Regions from separate parts of the Pseudacidovorax sp. DMC4 genome, predicted to be linked through region 1. Evidence: riboswitches for the same ligand, from Rfam matches in the RefSeq annotation. Region 1 holds a riboswitch; the other holds the start of a gene.
The links. Region 1 has a riboswitch for glycine ahead of gcvT (glycine cleavage system aminomethyltransferase GcvT). Riboswitches for the same ligand answer to the same signal wherever they lie in the genome.
Positions count from the first base shown of each region.

Region 2: another riboswitch for glycine. It lies ahead of ACT54X_RS12960 (D-amino acid dehydrogenase); the one in region 1 lies ahead of gcvT (glycine cleavage system aminomethyltransferase GcvT).

Region 1 is NZ_JBQUYR010000022.1:3,427-7,832, forward strand. It holds gene gcvH (glycine cleavage system protein GcvH) at 1-265, opposite strand, end outside; gene gcvT (glycine cleavage system aminomethyltransferase GcvT) at 442-1,587, opposite strand; glycine riboswitch at 1,630-1,737, opposite strand; glycine riboswitch at 1,750-1,846, opposite strand; gene ACT54X_RS27585 (TRAP transporter large permease) at 1,893-3,170, opposite strand; gene ACT54X_RS27590 (TRAP transporter small permease) at 3,167-3,661, opposite strand; gene ACT54X_RS27595 (TRAP transporter substrate-binding protein) at 3,740-4,406, opposite strand, start outside.
Region 2 is NZ_JBQUYR010000006.1:123,737-128,142, reverse strand. It holds gene ACT54X_RS12970 (ABC transporter ATP-binding protein) at 1-766, opposite strand, end outside; gene ACT54X_RS12965 (flavin reductase family protein) at 874-1,485, opposite strand; gene ACT54X_RS12960 (D-amino acid dehydrogenase) at 1,522-2,832, opposite strand; glycine riboswitch at 2,928-3,033, opposite strand; gene ACT54X_RS12955 (helix-turn-helix domain-containing protein) at 3,183-3,914, opposite strand.

The sequences.
Region 1 (4,406 bases):
TGTTGGCCAGCGAGGGGTCGGCGCGCAATGCTTCGTTGACCTCGACGACTTCACCGGTCACGGGCATGTAGATGTCGGCGGCCGCCTTGACGGACTCGACCACGCCGGCCACTTCGCCCTGCTTGAAGGTCTTGCCCACCTCGGGCAGGTCGACGAAGACCACGTCACCGAGCGCTTCCTGCGCATGCACGGTGATGCCGACGGTGGCGGCTTCGTGATCGGCGATCTCGATCCACTCGTGGTCCTTGGAGTAGTGAATGGTCATGCGGGGCTCCTGAAAGAAGAAGAGGGGGATTGAATGAAAAGGTCGAGCGACGAGTATCAGCGCAGGGCGGGGCGGCTGCGTGTACGCCCCGGGCGCAGGCGCGTCGGCATTTGTCTGACGGCACGGACGCGGTGCGGCATGTCGGAACGCAGGCGGAGAGGGGCGCGCGCAGCGGCTCAGCCGCGGTAGTAGCGTGCCGGCACGAAGGGCATGGGAACGACCTCCATCGGCACCGGCTTGCCGCGCACCAGGGCGTCGATGCGGGTGCCGACAACGGCGTGGGCCGTATCGACGTACGCCATGGCGATGGGCCGGTCGACCGTGGGCGCCAGCAGGCCGCTGGTCACCTCGCCGATGGCTGCGCCGCCGGGCACATGCAGGGCCGTGTGCTCGCGCACCGGCACGCGCTCCAGCGCCACCAGGCCGACGCGGCGGCGGGCGACCGGGGCGCTGCCGTCCAGCTGGGCCAGCACCTTGTCCGCGCCCGGGAAGCCGCCTGCGCGTTCGCCGCCCGTGCGGCGCACTTTCTGGATGGCCCAGGTGAGCGCGGCCTCGACGGGCGTGGTCGTGGTGTCGATGTCGTTGCCGTAGAGGCACAGGCCGGCTTCCAGCCGCAGCGAGTTGCGGGCCCCCAGGCCGATGGGCGCCACCTCGGGCTGGGCCAGCAGCAGGCGGGCCAGGCGCTCGGCGTCGGCGGCGGCGACGGAGATCTCGAAGCCGTCCTCGCCGGTGTAGCCGCTGCGGGTGGCGAAGACCGGGATGCCGCCGATGGCCATGGCGCCGCCGGTCATGAACACGTGGCGCTCGCTGCCCGGCGCCAGCCGCGTCATCACGGCCGCCGCCTGCGGGCCCTGCAGCGCCAACAGTGCGTGATCCGGCAGGGGCTGCACCGTGCAGCGCCGGCCGATGCGGGCCTGGATATGGGCGATGTCGGCCGCCTTGCAGGCGCCGTTGACGATGACGAAGAAGGAATCGCCGCCCTCGTTGAAGAACATCAGGTCGTCGAGGATGCCGCCTGCGTCGTCCAGCAGCAGACCGTAGCGCTGCTTGCCGGGTGCCAGGCCGATGACGTCCACCGGCATCAGCGTCTCCAGCGCCGCGGCGGCTTCGGGGCCCGAGACGCGCAGCTGTCCCATGTGCGAAATGTCGAACAGCCCGGCGGCGGTGCGCGTGTGGCGGTGCTCGGCGATCAGGCCGGCGGAGTACTGCACCGGCATCGAATAGCCGGCAAAGGGCACCATGCGGGCGCCGAGTTCGACATGCAGGCCGCGCAGCGGGGTGTCAAGAAGGGGTGTGGCAGGAGAGGGGGCAGCAGCGGACATGGGCATCTCACGGGGTGTACAGCGCCACGACGGCTGTCGTGGTCCACCCCGGCTGTCCGCTTTACCTGAGAGATTCACCCCGCGATGGGGGCTTGCTCCTTCGGTGGACGCGCGGCCTGGGCCGCGACGCCTCTCTCCAGCAGGGAAACGCCCCGAACCCGGGGCGTGCCGCCAGTCCTTTTGCCTGAGCGTTCGGAACTCGTCGAGTCCTGCGCCTTCGGCGGCCCCGTCGCGCGGGGCTCTCTCCTGACGAAGCGCGCAGTGTAAGGGACAAGGCGCGCGTCGCGGACGCTATCTGAAGCCGCTCAGCGCCCGTACACCAGGTCACGCAGGCCCAGCGACACCGCCGGCACGTAGGTGATGACCATCAGGCAGGCCAGCACCACCAGGATGAACGGGATCAGCCGCGTCACGATCTTGTCGAGCGAGATGCGCGCCACGGTGCAGGCGGCGAACAGGTTGACGCCGAAGGGCGGGGTGATCATGCCCAGCGCCAGGTTCACCACCATGATCAGCCCGAAGTGCACCGGATCGATGCCGAAGTGCTGGGCCACGGGCGCGAGGATGGGGGCGAGCACGATGATGGCGGCGCTGGTCTCGATGAACATGCCGATCACGAACAGCGCCGCGTTGACGCCGAGCAGGAACATGGTGGGCGACTGCAGCACCGCCTCCAGCCAGTGGCCGATGGCCTCGGGCACGCCGGCGCGGGTGATCAGGAAGGCGAACAACCCCGCATTGGCGATGATGAACATGATCACGGCCGAGGACAGCACCGACTTGCGCAGGATGGCGTAGAGGTCCGGCAGGCGGATCTCGCGGTAGATCACCATGCCGACGACCAGCGCGTAGAACACCGCCACGGCCGACGCTTCGGTGGGCGTGAACACGCCGCCATAGATGCCCCCTAGGATGATCACCGGCATCAGCAGCGCCCAGCCGGCCTGCCACAGCGCACGGCCGAAGGGCATGCGGCCCTCGCCATCGTTCTTGCCCCAGCCCTTCCATTTGCAGTAGACCCACACGAAGAGCATCAGCGCCCCGCTGATCAGCAGGCCCGGGCCGAAGCCGGCGATGAACAGCTCGCCGATCGACACCTCGGCGCTCACGCCGTACAGGATCATGGGGATCGAAGGCGGAATGATCACGCCCAGTTCGGCGCTCGTCGCCTGCAGCGCCGCCGCGTAGTTGGTCGGATAGCCATGCTTGATGAGCGCCGGGATCAGGATGGCGCCGATGGCGAAGGTGGTGGCCACCGACGAGCCCGACACCGCCGCGAAGATCATGCAGGTCAGCACGCAGGTCATGGGCAGGCCGCCCTGGATGCCGCCCACGATGCTCTTGGCGAACTCCACCAGCCGCCGGGAGATGCCGCCGGTCTCCATCAGGTTGCCCGCCAGGATGAAGAAGGGAATGGCCGCCAGCGGAAACTTGTTGATCGAGTTGAAGATCTCCTTGGCGGAGATCAGCATGTTGGCGCCGTTGACCTGGATGCCGACGATGGACGCGAGGCCGATGGACACCGCCACCGACACCGACAGCGCGAAGCACAGCACCATCGTGCCGACCATGATGGGGGTCATTGCGCGGTCTCCAGTTCGAGGCGCTTGGGGTCGAGGTAGTTGCCCACGATGCCGAAGATCGAGAACGCGGCGCCGACGGGCAGCGCCAGGTAGGCCCACACCATCGACAGGCTTTCGAGCCCCGCCATCGACTGCACCCGGCCGCGCATCGCGTAGTCGAAGCCCCACCACAGGATGACGGCGATCAGGGCCAGGGCCGCCAGGCTAACCGCCGCGTCGAGCAGGCGGCGCACGCGCGGCGGGCTCCAGCGGTAGAGCACGTCCACGCTCACCATCGCGCCCTGGCGGAAGGCCATGGGAATGCCCAGGAACACCATCCAGATCAGGCTGATGCGGATCAGGATCTCGCTCCACTCGGCCGGCTGCTCCAGCACGAAGCGGGTGACGATCTGGAACATGCCGAGCGACGCGGCCACCACCAGCATCAGGCAGGCCAGCGCCATGGACAGTGCGGTGGTCCGGCGTTCGAAGGCCAGGAACTTGTCTTTCATCTCACAGGCGTTTCTTGGGAATGAAAAAGCCCGCCGGCGGGGGCGGGCCAAAGGCGCAGGCGTGTTGCCGAGGCGCGGTCAGGGCTGGTAGTTGCGGATGCGGTCCAGGTTGGCCTTGCCGAAGTCCTTCTCGAACTGGGCCTGGGCCGGGGCGAGCGCCGCCACGAACTTGGCCTTGTCGAGGTTGTCGATCACCGTCATGCCCTTGGCACGCAGGTCGGCCACGCCCCGGGCGTCGTCCTCGTCCACGCGGGCGCGGTTGGCCTTGGCGGCCTCCTTGGCGGCGTCCAGGAAGGCCTGTTGGTCGGCCGGTGCGAGCTTGTCGAACACGCCCTTGTTCATCACGAAGATGCAGGGCGAGTAGACATGGCCCGTGAGCGACAGGTGCTTCTGTACCTGGTCGAACTTGGCCGAGATGATCACGGGCAGCGGATTTTCCTGGCCGTCCACCGTGCCCTGCTGCAGGGCGGTGAAGACCTCGGGGAAGGCCATGGGCGTGGTGATGATGCCGAAGGTCTTGTACGCAGCGATATGGACCGGGTTCTCCATCGTGCGCATCTTCAGGCCCTTGAGGTCCTCGGGGGCCTTCACGTCGCGCTTGCTGTTCGTCATGTGGCGGAAGCCGTTCTCGGCCCAGGCCAACGCCTTGAAGCCCTTGGCGTCGAACTTCTTCAGCAGGTCCTGCCCGATGGGGCCGTCGAGCACGGCGCGCGCATGGGCCTTGTCGCGGAACAGGAAGGGCACG
Region 2 (4,406 bases), on a different contig from region 1:
CCTTGCCCGTGCCGGTCTGGATCACGTTGTGGCCGCCCATGAAGCGCGCCACGAACTCGGTGGCCGGGGCGTTGTAGACCGCATGCGGCGAGCCGACCTGCTCGATGCGGCCGTGGTTCATCACCACCATGGTGTCGGCCAGCGCCATCGCCTCTTCCTGCGAATGCGTGACGTGAATGAAGGTCAGGCCCAGCTCCTTCTGCCAGCGGCGCAGCTCGGCGCGCATCTGCACGCGCAGGAAGGGGTCGAGGGCGGAGAGCGGCTCGTCCAGCAGCAGCACGCGCGGCTGGGTGATGAGGGCCCGGGCCAGCGCCACGCGCTGCTGCTGGCCGCCGGACAGCTCACCCGGCTTGCGCTGCGCCAGGTGGCCGAGCGAGACGCGCTCCAGCAGGTCCTGCGCGCGGGCCTGGCGCTCGGCCCTGGCCACGCCTTTCATCTTGAGGCTGAAGGCGACGTTGTCCAGCGCCGACAGGTGCGGGAAGAGGGCGAAGCTCTGGAACATCATGGCCGTGCCGCGCGCGGCGGCGGGCAGGTCGGTGATGTTGCGGTTCTCCAGCAGGATGTCGCCGCTGGTCACCGACTCGTGCCCCGCGATCATGCGCAGCGTGGTGCTCTTGCCGCAGCCCGAGGGGCCGAGCAGGCAGCAGTAGCTGCCGCTGGCAATGCGCAGGTCGATGGCGTCCACGGCTGGCGCGCCCTGCGCATAGCGCTTGGTCAGCGCGACGAGCTCGATGGCGGCGGGCGATGGCGTGGCGATGGCGTCCATGCCGATGGCCTACGCAAGGCGTGTGCCAGCGTGCGCTCATTGTTTGCACGCAATCGCCGCCAAAAATTGCGTACAAAAAGCACCGCCGCAGTGCGCGGCGGGCCGGTTCAGCGCCGAAGCGGTGCCAGCGGCTGCGCGTCCGCCGCGTCGCCGTCGATCAGGAAGTGCCCGCCCGCCACGTGGTGCAGGGTGCGCAGCGCGTCGTGGCCGTCGAAATGCCAGCGGCCGTCCGAGAAGACGCGCGCATCGGCCTGGGCGGCCACCACCTCGCCCAGGAACAGGTCGTAGCGCTGCTGGATCGGCGGCTCGGGCAGCAGCCGGCATTCCAGCCAGGCGGCGCAGCCGTCCAGCAGCGGCGCGTCCGTCGCGCTGCCGGCAAAGGTGGCCAGGCCATAGGCCGCGAACTTGTCGAGGCCGCCCAACGCATCGGCATCCCGGCCCGAGACGCTGCCCAGGGCGTTGCACAGGTCCAGTTGCGCCCGCACCGGCACCTGCAGCGCGAATTCGCCGCTGGCTTCCAGCAGTTCGCGGGTGAAGGTGCTCTTGTCCAGCACCACGGCCACCTTGGGCGGGTCGAAGTCCAGGGGCATCGCCCAGGCGGCCGCCATGATGTTGCGGCGTCCGCCCGCCGCCGCGCTCACCAGCACGGTGGGGCCGTGGTTGAGCAGGCGGTAGGCCTTGGCCAGGTCGACGGGGCGGCGGTGGTGGGCGGTGGTCATGCGGCCGACGATAGCGCGCCCGTGTGTCGGAGCCGATCAGGCAGCGCTAGCGAGCGGTCCGGGCACGTTGCCCACGCGGGTCGCGGCGGTGAAGGCGAATTCCACCTCCGGCGCCAGTCCGCTCACAATGCGCGCGATGGACTGGCCCGAGCCGCAGGCATGCGTCCAGCCCAGCGTGCCGTGGCCGGTGTTGAGGAACAGCCGGCCGATGCGGCTGGCGCCGATGATCGGCACGTTGCTCGGCGTGGCCGGACGCAGGCCGCTCCAGAACTGGGCCCGCGCCGTGTCGCCCGCACCGGGAAAGAGCTGCTCCACGCGGCGCACGATGGCCTCGCAGCGCACGGTGTTCAGGTCGCGGTCGTAGCCATTGAGCTCGGCCGTGCCCGCGATGCGCAGGCGGTCGCCCTGCGGCCCGGTCAGGCGCGAGAACACCAGCTTGAATTCGTCGTCCGTCAGCGAGACCTGGTGCGCGCGGCTGGCGTCCTTGACCGGCATGGTCACGGAATAGCCCTTGGCCGGGTAGATCGGCAGCCGGATGCCCAGCGGCGCCGCCAGCAGCGGGCTGAACGAGCCCATGGCCAGCACATAGGCATCGGCGCGCAGGCGCTGGTAGCGGCCTTCCACGTCGGTGGCTTCCACATGGTCCAGTTCGCCGGCCACCTCGCGCAGCGCGGTGATGGTGTGGCCCATCAGGAAGCGCACGCCGGCGGCCTCGGCCTTCCTGGCCAGTTCGCGCGTGAAGCGGTTGGCGTCGCCCGACTCGTCCTCGGCCGTGTAGGTGGCGCCGGCGAGTTGCGGACGGATGTGGGCGAGGGCGGGTTCCAGGCGCACGGCATGGTCGGCGTCGATCACCTGCCGCTCGCAGCCGAGCTGGCGCATCTGCTCGGCCGGTGCCTGGGCGGCGTCGAATTCCTTCTGCGAGGTATAGAAGTGCAGGATGCCCTGCGTGCGCTGGTCGTAGGCGATGCCGGTGTCGCGGCGCAGCTGCTGCAGCACGTCGCGGCTGTAGGTGCCCAGGCGCACGATCTGTTCGATGTTGTGGCGGGTGCGCGCGGGCGTGCATTCGCGCAGGAAGGCGAGGCCCCAGAGCCACTGCCGCAGGTCGGGCCGCAGGCGGAAGAGCAGCGGCGCGTCCTCGCGGCCCAGCCACTTCAGTAGCTTGAGCGGCGCGCCGGGGTTGGCCCAGGGTTCGGCATGGCTGACGGAGATCTGCCCGCCGTTGGCGAAGCTGGTCTCGGCGCCGGGCGTGGCCTGGCGGTCGACGACGGTCACGTCGTGGCCGAGCTGGGAGAGGAAGTAGGCGGAGGTGGTGCCGAGCAGGCCGGCGCCGAGGACGATCACGCGCATGGAAGAACCCCTTTCAGGTTGCAGCGCATGAACGCGGCAGCGGGGACTCGTCCTTGGAACACAAAGGAGCAACCGCCGCATGACGCGTTCAGGTTGCCGCTCCCCCTGTCCTTGGTACCTGAGAGTTTCACCCGCAGCGCGCGCGGCGGGTTTGCTCCTTCGGTGCGCCACATCGCGTGGCGGCTCTCCAGACGGCGTGATGGATGTTGCAGTACGGGCCCGTTGCCGGACCGACCTGAGCGTTTATGGGAGTTTGCGCCTTCGGTAGCGCCGCCCGGCCGGTGCCGGTGGGCGGTGCGTTCTCCTGCGGGGCGCGATTCTAGGGGCGGATGCGCTGGCGCCAAAGCCCTTCATCGCCGCAGCTGGGTGAACTGGGCGAACTCCCACTCCCGCATGGCCAACAGAAGGGTGTAGCCCTCCAGCTCGCCAGCGGGCAGCTTCTGGTCGGTCTGGTGCTGCTGGGCGAAGTCCTGCGCCACGCGCTGCAGCCGCTCCAGGAAGGCCGGCGCCAGTGCCCGCGAGATGGAGCCGTGCACCAGCAGCAGTCCCTCGGCCGGGCCGTCGAAGCCGCCGGCATAGTAGTCGAGCACCACCTCCTCACGGAAGAACTGCATCACCGGCCCATGCGGCCGCCAGCGGAAGGTCTTGGCCACCTTGAGGCGGTAGCGGTTGAGCGGCCGCAGCTCGATGATGCCGATGCGGTCCAGCTGCGCCAGGTAGCCGATGCATTCGGCCTCGGTGATCCGGTAGGTGCCGACGATCTGCTCCAGCGTCCACTGGCTCAGCACGTTGATGGCGACCAGCAGCAGCTTGCGGTCGCGCACCACGGCCTGCTCCTGCTCCTGCGTCAGCTCGCGCAGCAGCGGCTGGCTGTCGGCCACGCGCCGCGCCAGGTCGGCGAAGTCGATACGCAGGGCGCGGCAGATGGCGTCGATGCGCGCCAGCGGCATGTCGCCCCGGGCCAGCATGCGCTTGACGCTGGATTCGGCCAGGCCAAGCGCCGCGGCCAGATCGGCGTAGGTCATCTGCGCCGCCTTGAGTTCGCGCTTGATGGCGCTGACGAGGTCCTGGGTGGTGCTCACGGGGCGAGGCGGTATCGGCAGGCGATACCTGGAGTGGTTCTGTCTGCCACTGTATTGGAATATGAGCCTCGGCGGCGAGGGTGGGCCGGGAGACTGCGCCACCTTCTTCAAGTCCTCCTGCTGGCCATGTCTTCATCCACCGCCTCCGCTGCCGACCCCGCGCCTACCATCACCGACGCCGCCCTTCTGCCACGCGGCCTCGGGCTGGCGCTGGCCGGCCTGCTGCTGCTCTGGCTCGCCGCCTGGCTGGCCGGGCCGGCCTTGCTGGCGGCGCTCGGCCTGCCCCTGGATGCGCACGGCCACTTGCAGGCACATGCACCGGCCGTGGCCGCACCCTTCGCCGACGTGCGACCACGCTGGGGCATCCCCAACGCCTTCGACGTGCTGAGCAACCTGCCTTTCGCCCTGGCCGGCCTGTGGGGCCTGGCGCGACTGCGGGCGCGAACTTTGCCGGCGGCCGGCCGGCTGGCGGGCGACCGGCTGGGCATGGCG